DNA from 4 places in the Paenibacillus sp. FSL R5-0486 genome. Region 1 is predicted to be linked to each of the others. Evidence: predicted binding sites of a transcription regulator. Region 1 holds the regulator's gene; each other region holds the start of a gene.
What was found. The regulator Rex, encoded in region 1, represses fermentation and respiration genes when NADH is low (regulators of the CRP and FNR family bind a similar motif). The targets are predictions, from matches to a motif close to TTGTGAAATATTTCACAA.
Positions count from the first base shown of each region.

Region 2: a site for Rex is predicted at 2,112-2,129, ahead of nadA (quinolinate synthase NadA). Genes of this name have one in related genera too.
Region 3: a site for Rex is predicted at 2,399-2,416, ahead of nirB (nitrite reductase large subunit NirB). Genes of this name have one in related genera too.
Region 4: a site for Rex is predicted at 2,802-2,819, ahead of pflB (formate C-acetyltransferase). Genes of this name have one in related genera too.

Region 1 covers NZ_CP150237.1:4,402,087-4,406,817, reverse strand. The annotation lists gene dinG (ATP-dependent DNA helicase DinG) at 1-2,501, shown strand, start outside; gene MKY01_RS19505 (redox-sensing transcriptional repressor Rex) at 2,721-3,374, shown strand; gene MKY01_RS19500 (amidohydrolase) at 3,361-4,668, shown strand; gene MKY01_RS19495 (DUF5590 domain-containing protein) at 4,706-4,731, shown strand, end outside.
Region 2 covers NZ_CP150237.1:64,038-68,768, forward strand. The annotation lists gene ftsH (ATP-dependent zinc metalloprotease FtsH) at 1-1,901, shown strand, start outside; gene nadA (quinolinate synthase NadA) at 2,201-3,139, shown strand; gene nadB (L-aspartate oxidase) at 3,175-4,731, shown strand, end outside.
Region 3 covers NZ_CP150237.1:5,097,114-5,101,844, reverse strand. The annotation lists gene nirB (nitrite reductase large subunit NirB) at 1-2,309, opposite strand, end outside; gene MKY01_RS22585 (metal-dependent hydrolase) at 2,585-3,292, shown strand; gene MKY01_RS22580 (hypothetical protein) at 3,531-3,851, opposite strand; gene MKY01_RS22575 (M42 family metallopeptidase) at 4,011-4,731, opposite strand, start outside.
Region 4 covers NZ_CP150237.1:4,630,461-4,635,191, reverse strand. The annotation lists gene adhE (bifunctional acetaldehyde-CoA/alcohol dehydrogenase) at 1-2,115, shown strand, start outside; gene pflB (formate C-acetyltransferase) at 2,902-4,731, shown strand, end outside.

The sequences.
Region 1 (4,731 bases):
TCACATTCCCATCACTGGGTTCTTATCAACTCGGTTATGTGTCTTCCGAATTTGGATTTCAACATGATCGCCCTCACCAGGCAGACAGTGATGCACTGGCGACAGCCTATGTGCTACTCAAGTGTCTGGATGAGTTAAAGGAATTACCGCTCATAACGATTCAGCGTCTCAGTGACCTGTTTGCACCAGAAGACAGTGACTTGGGTTGGTTTTTGGACGGAATGCGCAGTGAGAAGGAAGCAGAGCCGATTCAGGACCTGGACGGACATACCTATTATCGTCAGCTTGCTCTTAATGTAAGTGATTGGACCGATATTGGTGCACCACGCGATGAGCGGGAGGCTAACCCCCTCGATGGTGTAAGCTTCGAACAGTTTATGGACCAGGTTCGGGAGAATCTGAAGGATACACTGGATCATTACGAAGAGCGTGAAGCGCAGACTCAGATGTTCAGCAGTGTAAGGCAAGCCTTGGATGAAGAGAAACATCTCTTGATCGAAGCTGGAACGGGTACCGGTAAATCTCTAGGGTATCTGTTGCCTGCTATTTATGAAAGTGTGAAGCAAGAACAGAAAGTTATGGTTAGCACGCATACGATCAATCTGCAGGAGCAATTGAGAGAGCGGGACATTCCGATGCTGACTCAAGTGGTTCCGTTCCCGTTTAAGGCTGCTGTATTCAAAGGACGTGGACATTACCTGTGCCTGCGCAAATTTGAACACAAAATCAATAAACGTGAATTCGCCACACCGAAAGAGGATTATTTCACAGCTGCTCAGATGATCGTCTGGCTTACGCAGACCGAAACCGGAGATGATGAGGAACTTAACCTTAGCGGACGCGGAGGGGACTTCTGGGAGACCGTACAGAGTGAATCCGAATCATGTCTGGGAAGATCCTGTCCATGGTTCCGTAAATGCTTCTACCATCGTGCCAAACATGAAGCAGGGTTGTCTGATATCGTAATCACCAATCACTCCAAATTATTTACGGATGTGAAAGCCGCGCATCAGCTGCTGCCGGCCTATGAGAGTCTTGTGATCGATGAGGCACATCATCTGGAGGATGTCGCTGGTAAACATCTTGGAATGCATATGAAATATTTCACCTTGGTTCATACACTGACCCGCCTATTTAAAGACAGTCGTAATGGTCAGCTACCTATGCTTCGTTCGCAGTTTTCCGGGCATGAAAATTCGGTGCAATGGGGCTCCATGGTGGATCAGATGTTCCCGCTCGCTCTTGAAGTTAAGGAGCTGTGGGATCGTATGAGCGATGCCTTGTTTGGTCTCTTGCCTGAACGAAGTGATGCTTCACCGGGAGAGACGGGGCAATTTTCACTGCGTCTGAAAGCATCTCAGAAACCTGCAAAATGGCAGGAGTTGCAGGATCTGGAGAACCAGATCTATGTGACTCTGGGCGATTTGGTTCGCAAAGGGGACAAATTGCTGCTTGAAGTGAAAGAGGATCAGGATGATTATCAATCGGATAGTCTGATCACGGACATTACAGGATTGCTGAAAGATCTGACCACATTGAAGGAGAATCTACGTTTCTTCATGCGTATGGATGACGCCAAAACGGTGTACTGGATGGAAGCCAGCGGCCAATTCCGCAGCAAATCTCTCCAGCTGTATGCCGTACCTGTAGATGTGAGTGCACAACTTAAGGATTTATTTTTTGATAAAAAGAAAAGTGTTGTGCTTACATCGGCTACGCTTTCGGTAGATAAGTCATTCCAGTTCATGATTGAACAGCTTGGCTTGCAGGAAGCCGCCGAGAACAATCGGCTATTAACGTCGATGTTGCCATCACCTTTCAACTATCGCGATCAGGCACTTCTGGTGATTCCGCGTGATTTCCCAAGTGTGAAGGGAAGTGTGGGTGATGCGCACTTTGTTAATATGCTGGTGCAATCACTCGCAGAGACGGCAATTGCTACGCGTGGACGCATGATGGTTCTGTTTACTTCATACAAGATGTTGCGACAGGTCTATGATCCGCTGAAGGAGGCACTGTCTGGCAACGACATCTCGTTGCTTGGGCAAGGCGTTGACAGTGGAAGTCGTTCCAAATTGACTCGCAGGTTTCAAGATGCCAAAGCAACGGTACTTCTGGGCACAAGTAGCTTCTGGGAGGGTGTAGATATCCCGGGAGAGGCGTTAACTTGTCTCGCTATTGTGCGACTGCCTTTCCAGCCACCGAATCATCCGTTGGTGGAAGCCAAGAGTGAGTTGCTCCAGGAACAGAAGAAAAATCCGTTCATGAAACTGTCCGTGCCACAAGCGGTCATTCGTTTCAAGCAGGGATTTGGCCGATTGGTACGTACAGCAAAGGACAGAGGAATTGTCATTGTTTATGATACACGGGTGATTGAAGCGTATTATGGTAAATTCTTTTTGTATTCATTACCTGGTCCCAAAATGGAGCATATGCTCACGGAGCAAATGGTTCCACGAATTACTGAGTGGTTGGAAAAACCTGCTAATGAACAAAAATAATGGTTGTTTTGTTCGTTATATCATTGCATGACACTATCGTTTGGCGTTAAACTTTATTAGATATTTCCGTATCCGATTAAAGCAGTTGCACGTAAGAACTTATAACCTAAATTACAAGGAGCATTCTGTATAAAATGTCACGTTTATCTTTGAGTTTTATACAGAATGCTCATCTTTTCATCTATTATTTTATCGTGGCCTTGGTAAGGGGGAGCAAGAATGAAATCGGATAAAATTTCGGAAGCGGTGGTACGACGTCTGCCTGTTTACTTGCGTTATTTGAACGAGTTGCATCAGCGTGAGGTGGCTACTGTTTCTTCTCAAGAGCTTGGACAGAGGCTGGATCTGAATCCGGCCCAAATTCGTAAAGACCTGGCTTACTTCGGTGATTTTGGTCGTAAAGGGATCGGGTATGATGTATCCTATTTGATCGAGAAAATTCGTCACATTCTCAAAATCGATCAGCAAATTAATGTAGCTCTGGTAGGAGCGGGTAACCTCGGTCAAGCCTTGTCCAACTACAACGCATATCTGAAAGACAACATGAAGATTGTTGCTGTATTTGATGCATATGGACCGAAGATAGGTAGTCAAATCAACAGTTTGACGGTAAAACCAATGGATGAATTGACGGAAGCGGTTAAAATGGAAAACATTCGCATCGGAATTATCACGGTTCCGGATACGGAAGCCCAAAATGTAGCCGATCAGCTTATTGAATCAGGAATTGAAGCGATCCTTAATTTTGCACCAACCATTCTAAAAACACCGCCGCATATCCGCATTCACCATGCTGACTTTACAACGGATCTGCTTAGTTTGGCCTATTACTTGGAGACTGGAAAGGACGACGAGGAAGATGACAACAAATAGATGGGTAATTCACAACGGCAAATTTGCCGTTAATGAAGGCGGCACAACATGGAACGTGGTCCACGGATACATGGTTGTTGAGAATGACAAGATTGTGCATATTGGTGAGACATTGCCGGATGAAGACAAAAATTGTACCAAAGTGGATGGAAAAGGACTGTTCTTCCTGCCGGGTCTGATCAATACGCATGGTCATGCAGCGATGTCGTTGCTCAGAGGGCACGGAGACGATCTTGCATTGCAAGTATGGTTGCAGGAAAAAATGTGGCCGATGGAAGCGAAAATGACTTCAGAAGACGTATATTGGGGAACTTCGCTATCGGTGCTTGAAATGTTGAAAGGCGGAACTACAGCTTTCCTGGACATGTACGATCACATGGATCAAGTTGCCAAAGTTGTGGAGCAATCCGGCGTTAGAGCAGCACTGGCACGTGGTGTAATCGGGTTGTGCTCGGAAGAAGAACAATTGCGGAAGCTGGAGGAGTCGGCTGCGTTTGCGCGTGAGTGGAATGGACAGGCAGATGGTCGCATTACAACCGTAATCTCGCCACATGCACCATATACATGCCCTCCTGACTACATAGAGAAGCTTGTGCAGGTCGCGAACGACCTAAACCTTCCCCTTCATACACATATGTCGGAAACGCTTCGTGAAGTCGAGCAGAACGTGGCTGATTATGGACTGCGTCCTGTGGCACATCTGGAGAAACTGGGCTTTTTCTCTCGTCCATCCCTGGTTGCACATGCGGTGCATCTGAATGACGAAGAGATTGAGATTCTGGCCCGTCATGATGTGGCTGTATCCCATAACCCGGGAAGTAACCTGAAACTCGCTTCCGGTGTTGCGCGGGTACCTGCGTTGCTGAAAGCAGGAGTTACCGTGTCACTCGGAACAGACGGACCGGCAAGCAACAACAACCTGGATATGTTCGAGGAAATGAGACTGGCTGCATTGATCCACAAAGGTGTATCTGGTGACCCGACGGCAGTGCCAGCAGGCGAAGCGTTATTACTCGGAACGTCATACGGTGCCAAATCTATCTTCTTGAACAATACCGGAGCACTCCAGGTCGGCATGAAGGCTGACTTTATCGCCTTGGACATTGAACAGGCACATTTCTATCCACATACAGACCTGATCTCACATACAATCTACTCGGCTTCTGCTAAAGATGTTGAGCACGTATGGGTGGATGGAAAACAAGTGGTGAAACATGGCGAATGTCTGACGCTGGATGAAGAACGCATTTTGCGTGAGTCTCAATTGGCATTTGATGGTCTGCTTGCTCGTTAATTGCAGGACAGCATCATAGGGAAAGGAAGTTCGGCTTTTGAAGAAAAAAAAGAAGTGGATATG
Region 2 (4,731 bases), 2.9 Mb from region 1:
TCTCTGAATTGACGGTTCAATTCAACGGTCAAACGTATCTCGTGACCGGTCAATACAAGAAGGCACCTGATGGCGCCAAATCAGAAAATTTCTCAACGTATATTCCTCCTACGGATGAGGCAATTAGTGAGCTTGTAGCTGCAAGTGAAACTAACAATTTCCAATATCATCAGGAGCCAATGAAAGGTGACAGCATCTGGTTGACGTTGCTGACTTCCTTTATTCCTTTGATCATTATGTTCCTGCTGTTCTTCTTCCTGTTTAATCAGGCTCAAGGCGGCGGCGGTAAAGTAATGAACTTTGGTAAAAGCCGTGCTCGTCTCTACAACGAAGAGAAGAAGCGGGTTACATTTGAAGATGTTGCGGGTGCTGACGAAGAGAAACAGGAACTTGTTGAGGTTGTAGACTTCCTCAAGGACCCTCGTAAATTCGCAGCAGTAGGTGCGCGGATTCCTAAGGGCGTATTGCTCGTAGGGCCTCCAGGTACCGGTAAAACATTGCTCGCTCGTGCCGTAGCCGGTGAAGCGGGTGTACCATTCTTCACTATTTCAGGTTCCGACTTCGTGGAAATGTTTGTCGGTGTCGGTGCATCACGTGTACGTGATTTGTTTGAAAATGCGAAGAAAAATGCCCCATGTATCATCTTTATCGATGAGATTGATGCTGTAGGACGTCAGCGTGGTGCTGGTCTCGGTGGTGGTCACGATGAACGTGAACAGACACTCAACCAGTTGCTCGTTGAGATGGACGGATTCGGAGTTAATGAAGGTATTATCATCATTGCCGCAACGAACCGTGCAGATATTTTGGACCCTGCCTTGCTGCGTCCAGGACGTTTTGACCGTCAAATTACGGTTGACCGCCCTGATGTAAGAGGTCGTGAAGCTGTCCTGAAAGTACATTCCCGTAATAAACCACTGACCAAAGATGTGAAGATGGATATTATCGCGAAGCGTACAACAGGTTTCTCTGGTGCGGATTTGGAGAATCTCTTGAACGAAGCGGCATTGCTTGCAGCGCGTCGTAACCGTAAAGATATTTCCATGAAGGAAGTTGACGAAGCGATTGACCGTGTCATCGTTGGTACGGAGAAGAAAAGCCGTGTCATCAGTGATCGCGAGAAACGAATCGTTGCTTATCACGAAGCAGGTCATACCATTGTTGGATACTTCCTCGAACATGCTGATATGGTACATAAAGTGACCATTATTCCGCGCGGACGTGCGGGTGGATATGTAATCATGTTGCCAAAAGAAGACCGTATGCTGGTTACCAAGCAGGAATTGCTGGATAAAGTAACCGGACTTCTCGGGGGTCGTGTAGCTGAAGAATTGTTCATCGGAGAAATTGGTACTGGTGCATACAGTGACTTCCAGCAAGCGACAGGTATTGTTCGCAGCATGGTTATGGAATACGGTATGAGTGAGAAATTGGGACCTATGCAATTCGGAAGTTCACAAGGACAGGTATTCCTTGGTCGGGATATCGGTCATGAACAGAATTACTCGGATTCCATTGCTTACGAGATTGATCAGGAAATGCAACGCTTTATTAATGACTGTTATGAGAAGTGTAAGGACTTGCTTGTTAAACATTCAAAAGAGATGCACCTGATCGCTCAAACTTTGCTTGAGGTTGAGACTTTGGAAATGGATCAGATCAAGCAATTGATCGAAACAGGTTCTTTGACTCCAAAAGCAGAGAATGACAATGATGGTGAAGGCACACCAACTGAAGGCGGAGAGCCAATCATCGACACCATCGGTGATGTGCGTGTTCGTATTCAAGGTAAAGATGAAACGCCTGAGCCACCAGCCGGAGATATTCCAAACGAAGCTCCGAATCTGGAAAAGGGTAATAACAATAACCCGGATGATGGCGGAACGAAGCCAACGTCTTAATGCATAATACATCTGGCTATGATAGCAGGTGAAATCAAGAGAGCCCTCGAGGCTCTCTTTTTTTATCCATTATTTTAAAAGAGGATAGATAAAGATAAACGGGAGTTAGATGGCGAACCAGTTAGCAAACAGGTGGTTACAGCGCTGTCCCGGGCCTTTTTCATTTATTGACAGAGTCGTGAACGTTGTGTAAATTAGTTGTTAAACCGCTTGTGATTCGTTTCTCAAGCGAAGATAACGACTTAGGTTAGCCCACGAAACAGCGCATGACGCTGTCCCGATAAAGGAGAGGATCACAGGTGGAAGCTCTGGCTTTAGAGCGCAAGGCTGAGATGAACCGCGAGCTGCGTGAGCGGCTTATGGTGTTGAAGAAGGAACGTAATGCCATTATTCTTGCCCATTATTATCAACGTGACGAAGTACAGGAGGTTGCCGACTTCCGTGGAGATTCATTTCTGTTAGCCCAGAAGGCAGCACAGACAGATGCGGATGTGATCGTTTTCTGTGGTGTTCATTTTATGGGTGAAAGCGCTAAAATTCTTGCGCCAAATAAAACAGTTATTATCCCGGACGAACGTGCGGGCTGCCCAATGGCAGATATGGTGAATGTGGATGGACTACGCAAATTGAAAGCACAACATCCTAATGCCAAGGTGGTTACGTATATCAATTCCTCGGCTGAGATCAAAGCAGAGACTGACATCTGTTGTACATCAGCGAACGCAGTCCGGGTTATTCAATCGGTGGATTCCGACGAAATTATCTGGGTACCGGATAAAAACCTGGGACATTATGTGCAGCAGCATACAGACAAGAAAATGATTATATGGGAAGGTTACTGCAACACTCACGATATGCTTACAGTCAAAGATGTGGTGGAGATGAGAGCCAAGCATCCCAATGCGGAGTTTGTTGTCCATCCAGAGTGTCGCCCTGAGGTTGTAGAAATGGGTGATTTTGTAGGCAGCACAACAGCTATTCTGGAGTATTGCAAAAATTCATCAGCGAAGGAATTTATCGTAGGTACCGAAGATGGTACAGGATATCAGCTTCGTCTGGATAGTCCGGATAAACAGTTCCACTTTGCTACCAAGTTCCTCGTATGTCCCAACATGAAGGTGAACAACTTGAAGAAACTGGTGAAATGCCTGGAAACGATGAAGCCGCAAATCTACGTGCCACCGGCCGTTGCCGACAAAGCCAGAGAATCGCTAGAGCGCATGTTGTTGGTAAAGTAGGATGCGCTACTCTTGCTCCAAGACAGGTGAATAACATGATACCGCAATATTTAGTTGATTTCGATCTGTCTGCGCTACCCATGGTAGAGACGGATGTACTGGTTATAGGCTCAGGGATTGCTGGTTTGTTTACTGCCATTAAGGCAAGCGAACAACAACGTGTATTAATGATCACAAAGAAGTCATTACTTGAAAGTAACACCAGATATGCGCAGGGAGGCATCGCTGCGGTTATTGCTGAGGATGATTCGCCTGCTTACCACTTGCAGGACACACTTGTAGCAGGAGCGGGCTTATGCCGCTCCGAAGCGGTAGAGGTATTGGTGAATGAGGGTCCCGACGGAGTGAAGGAACTGATTCGTTTGGGTACTTTATTTGATCTGGAGAACGGCGAGTTGGCGTTGACGCAGGAAGGTGCGCATAGCCACCGCCGTATTTTGCATGCCAACGGAGATGCAACGGGATATGAGATTGTACGTGCGCTTGCTGTTGAAGTGAATGAACATCCTGGGATTGAAGTATGGGATGAGCATTTTGTTGTTGACCTGATTACGGATCGAGATCGAGGGGAATGCATTGGCGCTCTGGTTCAGAAGGATGACGGATCGCAAGTGTTCGTGAAGGCACAGGCAACCGTTCTTTGTTCTGGTGGGGCAGGACAACTGTACCGATACACGACGAATCCGGATGTAGCTACTGCCGATGGTGTAGCCATGGCTTATCGGGCTGGGGCTATTGTTCGTGACATGGAATTTATCCAATTCCACCCCACCTCTCTATGTTACCCTGGGGCCCCGCGTTTCCTTGTGTCAGAAGCCGTACGCGGCGAAGGAGCATATTTGCGCAATGTGAAGGGTGAGCGCTTCATGGATCGTTATCATGCCCAGCTTGAACTTGCCCCACGCGATATCGTGGCACGAGCGATTGTTAGTGAGATGGAGTCCACCAACAGTACCTTTGTGTACTTGGACATTACACATGAACAGCCAGAGATGATCAAGCATCGGTTCCCTACCATATATGAGACTTGTATGCGTTATGGATTAGACATGACAACGGACTGGATTCCCGTTGCACCTGCTGCCCATTACATGATGGGTGGAGTGAAAACGGATTTAAGTGGAGAGAGCAACATCTCCCGATTATTTGCTTGTGGCGAGGTGTCTTCTACAGGAGTGCATGGAGCCAACCGCCTGGCAAGCAATTCTTTATCAGAAGCGATTGTATTTGGGCGGAGAATTGTTGATCGTATTCAATCTCTCCCTCCGCTTGGTTTATTACAAGCAAGAGGGGCTACGCCTTCATCTGTGGACATGAATAACATGAATAGCAAGATCATGAAAGAGCAAAAACCTATATCTGAAAGACGTTTACGACTACAGAAAATGATGGTTCGTCAGGTAGGTTTGCGCCGGAATGGTGAGGACCTGCAGAAGGCCATGGACAAGTTGCAACAGGAATTGCAATTTTTTGATCAGACACTCACGCATAAGGAAGAGCTGGAGTATGCCAACCTTCTGACCTGTGCCTGGTTAGTTACCAGCGGTGCATTACATCGCGAGGAGAGTCGGGGGGCTCACTATCGTGAGGAT
Region 3 (4,731 bases), 700 kb from region 1:
GCTTTACGTTCCTCAAGGTTATCCACAACAACCGAACGAATATGCTCCAGACCCATGCGTTCCACCCACTCGGAAGTCCGTTCCAGATAGTTACCTGTCTCGCGGTAATATTGCATGATGGCTCCGCACAGTTCAATCAACTCTTCATCCGTTTTCACTTTGCACAGGGAATCAGCAAGTCTTGCTTTAATACCGCCGTTACCACCGATAAAGATCTCCCAGCCGCCGTCGTTACCTACGATACCAATATCTTTTGTACATGCCTCTGCACAGTTCCGCGGACAACCGTTGACGGCATATTTAAACTTGGCTGGCAGATCCAGACGTTCGAATTTACGTTCGATGCGAGCACCCATGGCCATGGAATCCTGTGTACCGAATCGGCAGAATTGGGAGCCGACACATGTTTTGACTGTACGCAGCGATTTGGCGTATGCATAACCTGAAGGCATATCCAGTTCTGCCCAGACTTTAGTCAGATCTTCTTTTTTGACACCAATCAAGTCGAGGCGCTGACCGCCAGTCACTTTGACTGCTTTCACATCATATTTGACCGAAACGTCAGCGATGCGTTTGAGATCTGCCGGTGTAGTTACCCCGCCATACATCCGAGGTACAACCGTATACGTTCCATCTTTTTGAATATTCGCGTTCATCCGTTCGTTAACAAAACGGGATTCTTTCTCATCTTCGTGTGTGTCTGGTGCAATCATGCCAAGGTAGTAGTTGATCGCTGGACGACATTTGGAACAACCTTCAGGTTGACTCCAACCCAGTACATTCATGACCTCTTTGGTCGTTTGTAATCCTTTTTCACGAATCTCGGCTACGATTTCATCTCGACCCATGGAAGTACATCCGCAGATGCCCTGTTTGGCTCCAGTACTGAAACTGTCTCCAAGTACATATTGCAGAATCTGTTCCACAACCGGTTTACACCCACCGCAAGAGCGTGTTGCACCGGTACAGGCTTTGATTTCATCAACAGTGGTAAGGCCCTGGTTTGTAATGACATCAACAATGGCTCCTTTGGTTACCCCGTTACATCCACAGACGATCTCGTCCTCGGGCATCGTTTCAACAGAGGTTGCTTTCTTATGACCGCCGCAGCCTGTACCCATGAGTGAACCATACAATTCCTCGGTCATTTCGGTTTGATTTTTAATCAGTTTCTGCAATTCGGCAGAATCCGTAATGTCACCGAAGAGAACAGCGCCGACCATTTTATTATCACGAAGCAGAATTTTTTTGTAGGTCCGTTTCCAGTCATCTTTGTGCGAAATGACGGTGTGCTCTGGGCTGTCGATGAATTCACCGGTTGAAAACACGTCCACACCCGAAATTTTCAATTTCGTGGATACAACTGAACCTTCATAAGGAGCGGTCTCCACACCGCAGATATGTTTCGCCAGAATCATACCTTGCTCGAACAATGGGGCAACGAGGCCGTAACATACCCCGCGGTGCTCTGTACATTCCCCAACCGAGTACACATTCTCAAGTGAAGTCTGCATATAGTCATTCACGACAATGCCCCGATTCACTTCCATACCGCTTTCACGAGCTACGACCGTATTAGGTTTAATCCCTACAGCCATGACCACAAAATCAACATTCAGAACCGTATTATCTGCAAAACGAATCCCTTCAACGCGTTCGCCGCCCAGCAGTTCGGAAGTCTGCGCACCCATCTTGAACCGGATACCCTGACGTTCCAATTCAGCTTTCAACATGGCTGAAGCTTGTGGATCAAGCTGACGCTCCATCAGATCTTCCATCAGATGCACTACGGTAACTTCCATACCAAGTTGTACCAATCCTTTGGCAGCTTCAAGGCCTAGCAGTCCGCCCCCGATAACGGCCGCTCGTTTATACTGTTTAGCAGCTTCCAGCATGACATTGCAATCGGCGATATCGCGGAAACCGACAACACCTTCTTTGTCATGTCCTGGTACAGGGAGAATGAAGGAGTTGGAGCCAGTCGCAATGATGATTTTGTCATAAGGAACGCGAGTTCCATCTTCAGTCACAACTTCGTGCGTCTCGGCATCGATTCGTGTAACCGTTGTGCCTGTGTGCAGCGTAATGCCGTAATCTTCATACCAGTGAAGGTCGTTCAGTACGATATCGTCCAGAGTTTTGCTTCCTTCCAGTACATAAGACAACATAATGCGGTTGTAGTTAGGATAGGGCTCTGTGCCAAAAACGGTAATATCAAATCGCGTAGTTAATTTTAAAATTTGCTCAACGGTACTGATTCCTGCCATACCGTTACCAATGATAATGAGGTTCTCTTTTTTTCCGTTCATGTGTGTATGCCTCCTTGAATAGACGCTGTACATTACTCAAAATTTTAGTGGTTTATATTTGAAATTATACAAGTAGTTGACGACAGTTTATGTGATTTAATTCACTAATAAAGATAAAAGAGTCATAAATATAATAATGTGAGCCCCATCACAGAAAGTTATATTTATTTTCATACAAATAAGAAATGCGAACTATTGTTCTTATTTTGTTTTCGTTGTAAAATCGAAACTGGGCCGTATTGTTCCCGATTTCTTCGAAAGGACGTTTTTGCATCATGATGGGAAGATCTCACCTTATTATCGGGACCGGCGTGTCGCTTTCTGTTCTGCAGTTGGCCGGTATGCCGGTGACTGCGCCGGCAGTTACGGTTGCTCTGATTGGTTCGTTATTGCCTGACATTGATGAGCCAAATTCGCTGCTGGTATCCAGAGCCTTGCCTAACAGTCTGATCAGGTTGTTACAGACGATTCTGTTGCCCACAGCTGTATTTGTGTACTTCTATGTTCATGCCAAACCATGGAACCTGTTGCTTGCGATCCTCATTGCGCTTGTGTCATTCCTGCCTTCGCGTTCGCTTCGCAAAGTGTTGATGTTTGCGATTGGACTTGGACTGGTTTTCTATGGTCACGCGTTCGCACCGTGGAACTTGATTGCAGGCAGTTTGTTAATGCTCTGCACCACACTGACTCATAGGGGACTGACACATACCCTGTACGGAACCGCAATATGGGCGGGCTTGTTGTACAGCACGACCCAGCAGCAGGGACCGGAGATCTGGGTAGCGGGAGGCACGGCATATGCGATGCATCTGTTGGCCGATTCACTAACCAATCGGGGTATTCGTCCGTTACCACCGCTCAAGTGGCGCATACGGGTGAATCTGATGAGTACAGGGACCAAGCGTGGGGCCGTTGTAGAGAATGTCTGCATTGTGCTTACTCTTATTTTGGCCTGGATTGCATTCTCACCGCTATTTCTATAGCCATCCAAAAACGCCAGCCCACATATTGTGGGCTGGCGTTTACAGGAATGCATTTCATAATGATTGGATCGTGGATCGTAATAACCTAGCCAATTCAGGATTGAGAAGGAGAATCAGTCAGGTCGTCAATATCGGAAGAACCAAATACAAATAAAACAACAAGAATGACAATGATCAGTAGTTCAGCGAACCCATTTCCGTCAAAGTCAGACATCACTTCAACCTCATTTCTTGGTGTTTAGGAATTGATTCTCTGTTGGAAAGCCCGTATAACGTCATTCAACGTCATATCACCACCGATCTCATCGAGGAATTGCACCAGTTTGTCTTGATTCGATGGTGTAATATTTTGTAGCGATTTATACTGCCCGACCAGTTCAACGACCAGTGTAGCTTCTCGAAACAACGTGACCGCATCCACTCTTAACTTCCCACTTACCAGTAATGCTGCAACGATAAGTTCCAGATTTCTTCCTTTAAGGTTGCCATTGAGAAGGGTGTTTGCGGCATTTGTTTTTTTGGAACCTTTATTCGATTTTCCATTCCTTCTCACTGCCATAACAGGTCCCCCGCTGTTTGGTGTTTAATTCATCTTCCGTTATTGTATCTTATGTGTAATTCCCTATAATGTTCGGCCTATTAATCTACGTGTCTAACTGATATCGTTGTGAATATAAAAAAGAGACCTCCCGATGGTTAGGAGGTCTCTTGTCAACTGTTACGCGTTATTAATTATGGTATTCATCGTTGTCCGATCCAGACCTTTGACCAGCTTCACGATCAGTTCTTTGGCTGCATCGTAGTCATCCGTATGAATGATGGAAGATGAGGTATGGATATAACGTGCGCAGATACCAACAACTATTGATGGTACACCAATGCCACTCAGGTGAACTTGACCTGCATCTGTACCCCCTGGTGAGATGAAATACTGCATTTTGATCTGATTGGATGAAGCCGTATCTTGAACATATTCAACCATTCCGCGATGGGTGAACATACCCGGGTCAAAAATACGAAGCAATGCGCCTTCTCCGATATGTCCAAATGACTGTTTGTCACCTGTCATATCATTTGCCGCGCTACAGTCAAGTGCAAAGAAGATATCAGGCTGAATCAGATTGGCCGCCGTACGTGCACCGCGAAGCCCCAGTTCTTCCTGAACCGTTGCACCAGCGTAAAGCGTGTTAGGAAGTTTTTCCTTGTGCAGCGCTTCAACCAGTTCAAGTGCAAGTCCTACGCCGTAACGATTATCCCACGCTTTGGCCATAATTTTTTTCGGGTTCGCCATAGGCGTAAATTCACAGATCGGTACGATCTGCATCCCTGGATGAATGCCCCAGGATTCTGCTTCCGCACGGTTGTCTGCTCCAATATCGAGATACATGGAATTCAGATCCACAGGTTTATTCCGCTGGGACTCGTCCAGCAAGTGTGCA
Region 4 (4,731 bases), 230 kb from region 1:
GCTGTGAAACATGGTGCACCAGCAGATTGTATCCAGTGGATTGATGATCCTTCCATGGATCGTACAAACGAACTGATGAATCACAATGATGTGGCTCTCATTCTGGCAACAGGCGGATCAGGCATGGTACGTGCAGCGTACAGCTGTGGTAAACCTGCACTGGGCGTAGGACCGGGTAACGTACCTTGCTTTATCGAGAAAAGCGCGGATATCAATCAGGCAGTAACGGATTTGATCCTGTCCAAGTCTTTCGATAACGGCATGATCTGTGCTTCCGAGCAAGCGGTCATCATTGAAGAACCGATCTTTGATCAAGTGAAGAAAAAAATGATTGCAAATGGCTGTTACTTTGTTAACAAAGATGAAGCAGCAAAATTGACAGCAGGTGCGATTAATACCGAGAAATGTGCGGTGAACCCGGCGATTGTTGGTCAATCTGCGGTAAGCATTGCGAAATTGTGCGGTATTGAAGTTCCAGCAGGCACCAAAATTCTCGTGGCCGAGATTGAAGGGGTAGGTACCAAATTCCCATTGTCGGCTGAGAAATTAAGCCCGGTACTGGCTTGTTACAAAGTTAAAACGGCAGCAGAGGGCATTGAACGTGCAGCAGAAGTGGTTGCTTTTGGCGGCATGGGTCACTCCTCGGTTATCCACTCCACAAATGAAGAAGTGATCGGCAAATTCGCAGATCGTCTGCAAACCGGACGGATTATTGTGAACTCACCATCCACACACGGTGCCATCGGGGATATCTACAACACAAACATGCCTTCATTGACACTGGGATGCGGATCATACGGACGTAACTCGACTTCTTCCAACGTAACCGCTGTGAACTTAATCAATGTGAAAAGGGTGGCTCGCCGTACCGTGAATATGCAATGGTTCAAAGTGCCGAACAAAGTCTACTTCGAAAAAGGAGCAACACAGTATCTTGCCAAAATGCCTGACATCACACGTGTGGCCATTATTACGGATGCCATGATGGTGAAGCTTGGATATGTTGAAAAGGTAGAACACTATCTGCGTCAACGCCAAATGCCAGTAGCGATCGAAGTATTCTCCGATGTAGAGCCAGATCCATCGACAACAACGGTAGATCGCGGAACCGAAATGATGCGCCGCTTCCAACCAGACTGCATTATCGCACTCGGCGGTGGATCACCGATGGATGCTGCCAAAGCCATGTGGTTGTTCTATGAATATCCGGACACGGACTTCAACGATCTGAAACAAAAATTCATGGATATCCGCAAACGGATCTACAAATATCCACGTCTCGGCGTAAAAGCGAAATTTGTAGCGATCCCAACCACATCGGGTACAGGTTCTGAAGTGACATCGTTCGCGGTTATCACAGATAAAAATCAAGGTAACACCAAATATCCATTGGCCGACTATGAGCTGACACCAGACGTAGCGATTGTCGATCCAGAATTCGTATATTCCCTGCCTAGAACAGCGGTTGCCGACACAGGAATGGACGTACTGACGCATGCGATTGAAGCTTATGTATCTGTTATGGCAAATGATTACACGGATGGACTTGCGATCAAAGCAATCCAACTGGTATTCCAATACCTGGAGCAATCTGCGCTGCAAGGAGATAAACTGGCACGTGAAAAAATGCATAATGCTTCCACGATTGCAGGTATGGCGTTTGCCAACGCATTCCTGGGCATTAACCACAGCTTGGCGCACAAATGGGGCGGTCAGTATCACACCGCACACGGACGCACCAATGCCATTCTGATGCCACACGTCATTCGTTACAACGCAAAAAAACCGACCAAATTTGCATCGTTCCCGAAATATTCGCACTTTGTAGCGGATGAGCGGTATGCCGAAATTGCCCGCATACTGGGATTGCCTGCTCGTACGACAGAAGAAGGCGTAACCAGTCTTATCAATGCCATCCGTAAACTGAACAAAATCTTGGGTATTGAAGAATCGTTCCAAGAGATCGGATTCGATGCCAAAGACTTTGAAGCACATGTCGATTATCTGGCAGACCGTGCCTTCGAAGACCAATGTACAACCGCCAATCCGAAGTTGCCGCTGGTAACTGAACTGGCTGATGTATACCGCAACGCTTTCTACGGAAAGTTTGAATAATAAATTTAGAACAAAGCGTGCTTTACGGCAAGAAGATCAGGGTTCCCCGAGAGGGGAGCCCCGATTGCCGTCTTTCACACAATAACGAGTGGGCAGAAAAACAGAAGAGTGAAGCCTCTGTTTTTCAGGAGTATTTTAAGATTTGGTTTGCTCCGAGCATAGAGGAGCAAAAGGGTTCTAGAGAGGTTACACGGAATCCGTGACGTGGCTGTTTGAGCCAGATGTTCACACAATAACGGAGTGGGCAGAAAAACAGAAGAGCGAGCATCTGTTTTTCAGGAGTATTCTAAGATTTGGTTTGCTCCGAGCATAGAGGAGCAAAGGGTTCTAGAGAGGTTACACGGAATCCGTGACGTGGCTGTTTGAGCCAGATGTTCACACAATAACGGAGTGGGCAGAAAAACAGAAGAAGCGGAGCGTTCGCCTTTATCCCCGGATTTTCCCCTTTGAAATATAAAATTGAAAAAATCCGGGGATAACAGCGATCGGAAGTTGTTCTGCCCGCGCAGTGGCTAAGTGTGAATTTACAGGGGTCAATGGGACACAGCGCAGGTGGAGTGAGTTAGTTCACTGGCTTTGTGACAAAAATCACAGATGATGAAAGCCCCAAGTCGTATACTGAAAATGTAAGAAAAACATTCATCCCGCGGTTCCGGTTCCCAAGTAGAGAGAACATGTTCCGGTTTATGTGAAACAATTCACATTAATCGCGGCTCTGGGCACACAATGCTACGAATGAAGCAAGATGTTATGTGTCCAGAAATCCAAATTAGTGGAGGGATTACGATGTCGGTGATTGAAAAAGATGTCAAACAACAAACAGGCTGGAGAAACTTTACCAAAGGAACATGGACCAAATCCGTAGATGTGAATGATTTTCTGGCACACAACTTGTCTCCGTATTACGGCGACGAAGCATTTCTCGCAGGTGCAACCCAGAATACCAAAGAATTGTGGGAGATCGTATCTGATCTGACCAAAAAAGAACGGGATAACGGCGGTGTCCTTGACGTTGACGTGAACACACCAGGTACTATTATTTCTCACCAACCCGGTTATCTGGATCAATCCAAAGAGCAGATTGTCGGCGTTCAGACCGATGCTCCGTTCAAACGTTCCATTCAACCAACAGGCGGAATTCGCATGATGATTGACGCATGTGAGGCATATGGCTTTGAAATGCCACAGGGCGTCATTGATATATTTACAAACATTCGCAAAACACACAACCAGGGTGTATTCGATGCTTATACTTCCGACATGCGTGCAGCGCGTAAAGCAGGAATTATTACAGGTCTGCCAGATGCTTACGGCCGTGGCCGGATCATCGGTGACTATCGTCGTGTAGCTTTGTACGGGGTAGACTTCCTGATTCGTAACAAAAAAGGCGAACTGAATGCACTCGAAGTTGATGTTATTGATGAAGATGTCATTCGTCTGCGGGAAGAATTGTCTGAACAGATTCGTGCATTGCAAGAATTGAAACAATTGGGCGATATGCACGGGTTCGATATTTCCTTGCCAGCGACAACAGCAAAAGAAGCGTTCCAATGGTTGTACTTCGGTTATCTCGCTGCGATCAAAGAACAGAACGGTGCTGCGATGTCACTGGGACGTGTATCTTCTTTCCTGGATATCTACATTGAACGTGACCTGCAAGAAGGGATTCTGTCCGAAGAACAGGCTCAGGAATTGGTTGACCATTTTGTAATGAAACTGCGGATCGTCAAATTCCTGCGTACACCGGATTACAACGAACTGTTCAGTGGAGATCCAACATGGGTGACTGAGTCCATCGGTGGTATGTCCGTGAATGGCGAAACACGTGTAACCAAAAACAGTTTCCGTTTCCTGCATACACTGCACAACCTGGGTCCTGCACCAGAACCAAACTTGACTGTTCTCTGGTCAACGAAACTTCCAGAAGCTTTCAAAGATTATTGCAGTAAAGTATCCATCGAAACCAGCTCAATCCAGTATGAAAATGATGATCTGATGCGTCCGATCTACGGTGACGATTACGGTATTGCTTGCTGTGTGTCGGCGATGAAGATCGGGAAACAAATGCAATTCTTCGGCGCTCGTGCCAACCTGGCAAAAGCTCTCCTGTATGCGATCAACGGTGGTCGTGACGAGAAATCCGGAGCACAAGTTGGACCTGAGTATCCTGCCATTACTAGCGAAGTGCTGGATTACAATGAGGTTATGAAACGCTTCAAACCAATGATGGAGTGGCTGGCTAAGCTGTATATGAACACCCTCAACGTCATTCACTACATGCACGATAAATACAGCTATGAGCGTATCGAAATGGCATTGCATGACCGTGACATTGTACGTACGATGGCTTGCGGTATCGCTGGTCTGTCGGTTACAGCAGATTCACTGAGTGCGATCAAATATGCCAAAGTAAAACCAATTCGTAACGAACAAGGCATCGCTGTTGATTTCGAAATCGAAGGAGACTTCCCTTGTTACGGTAACAATGAAGACAGCGTAGACAGCATTGCTGTTGAACTGGTCGAGAACTTTATGGGCATGATTCGCAAGCACAAAGCTTACCGTAACGCAGTTCCAACACAATCCGTTCTGACGATCACTTCCAACGTGGTATAT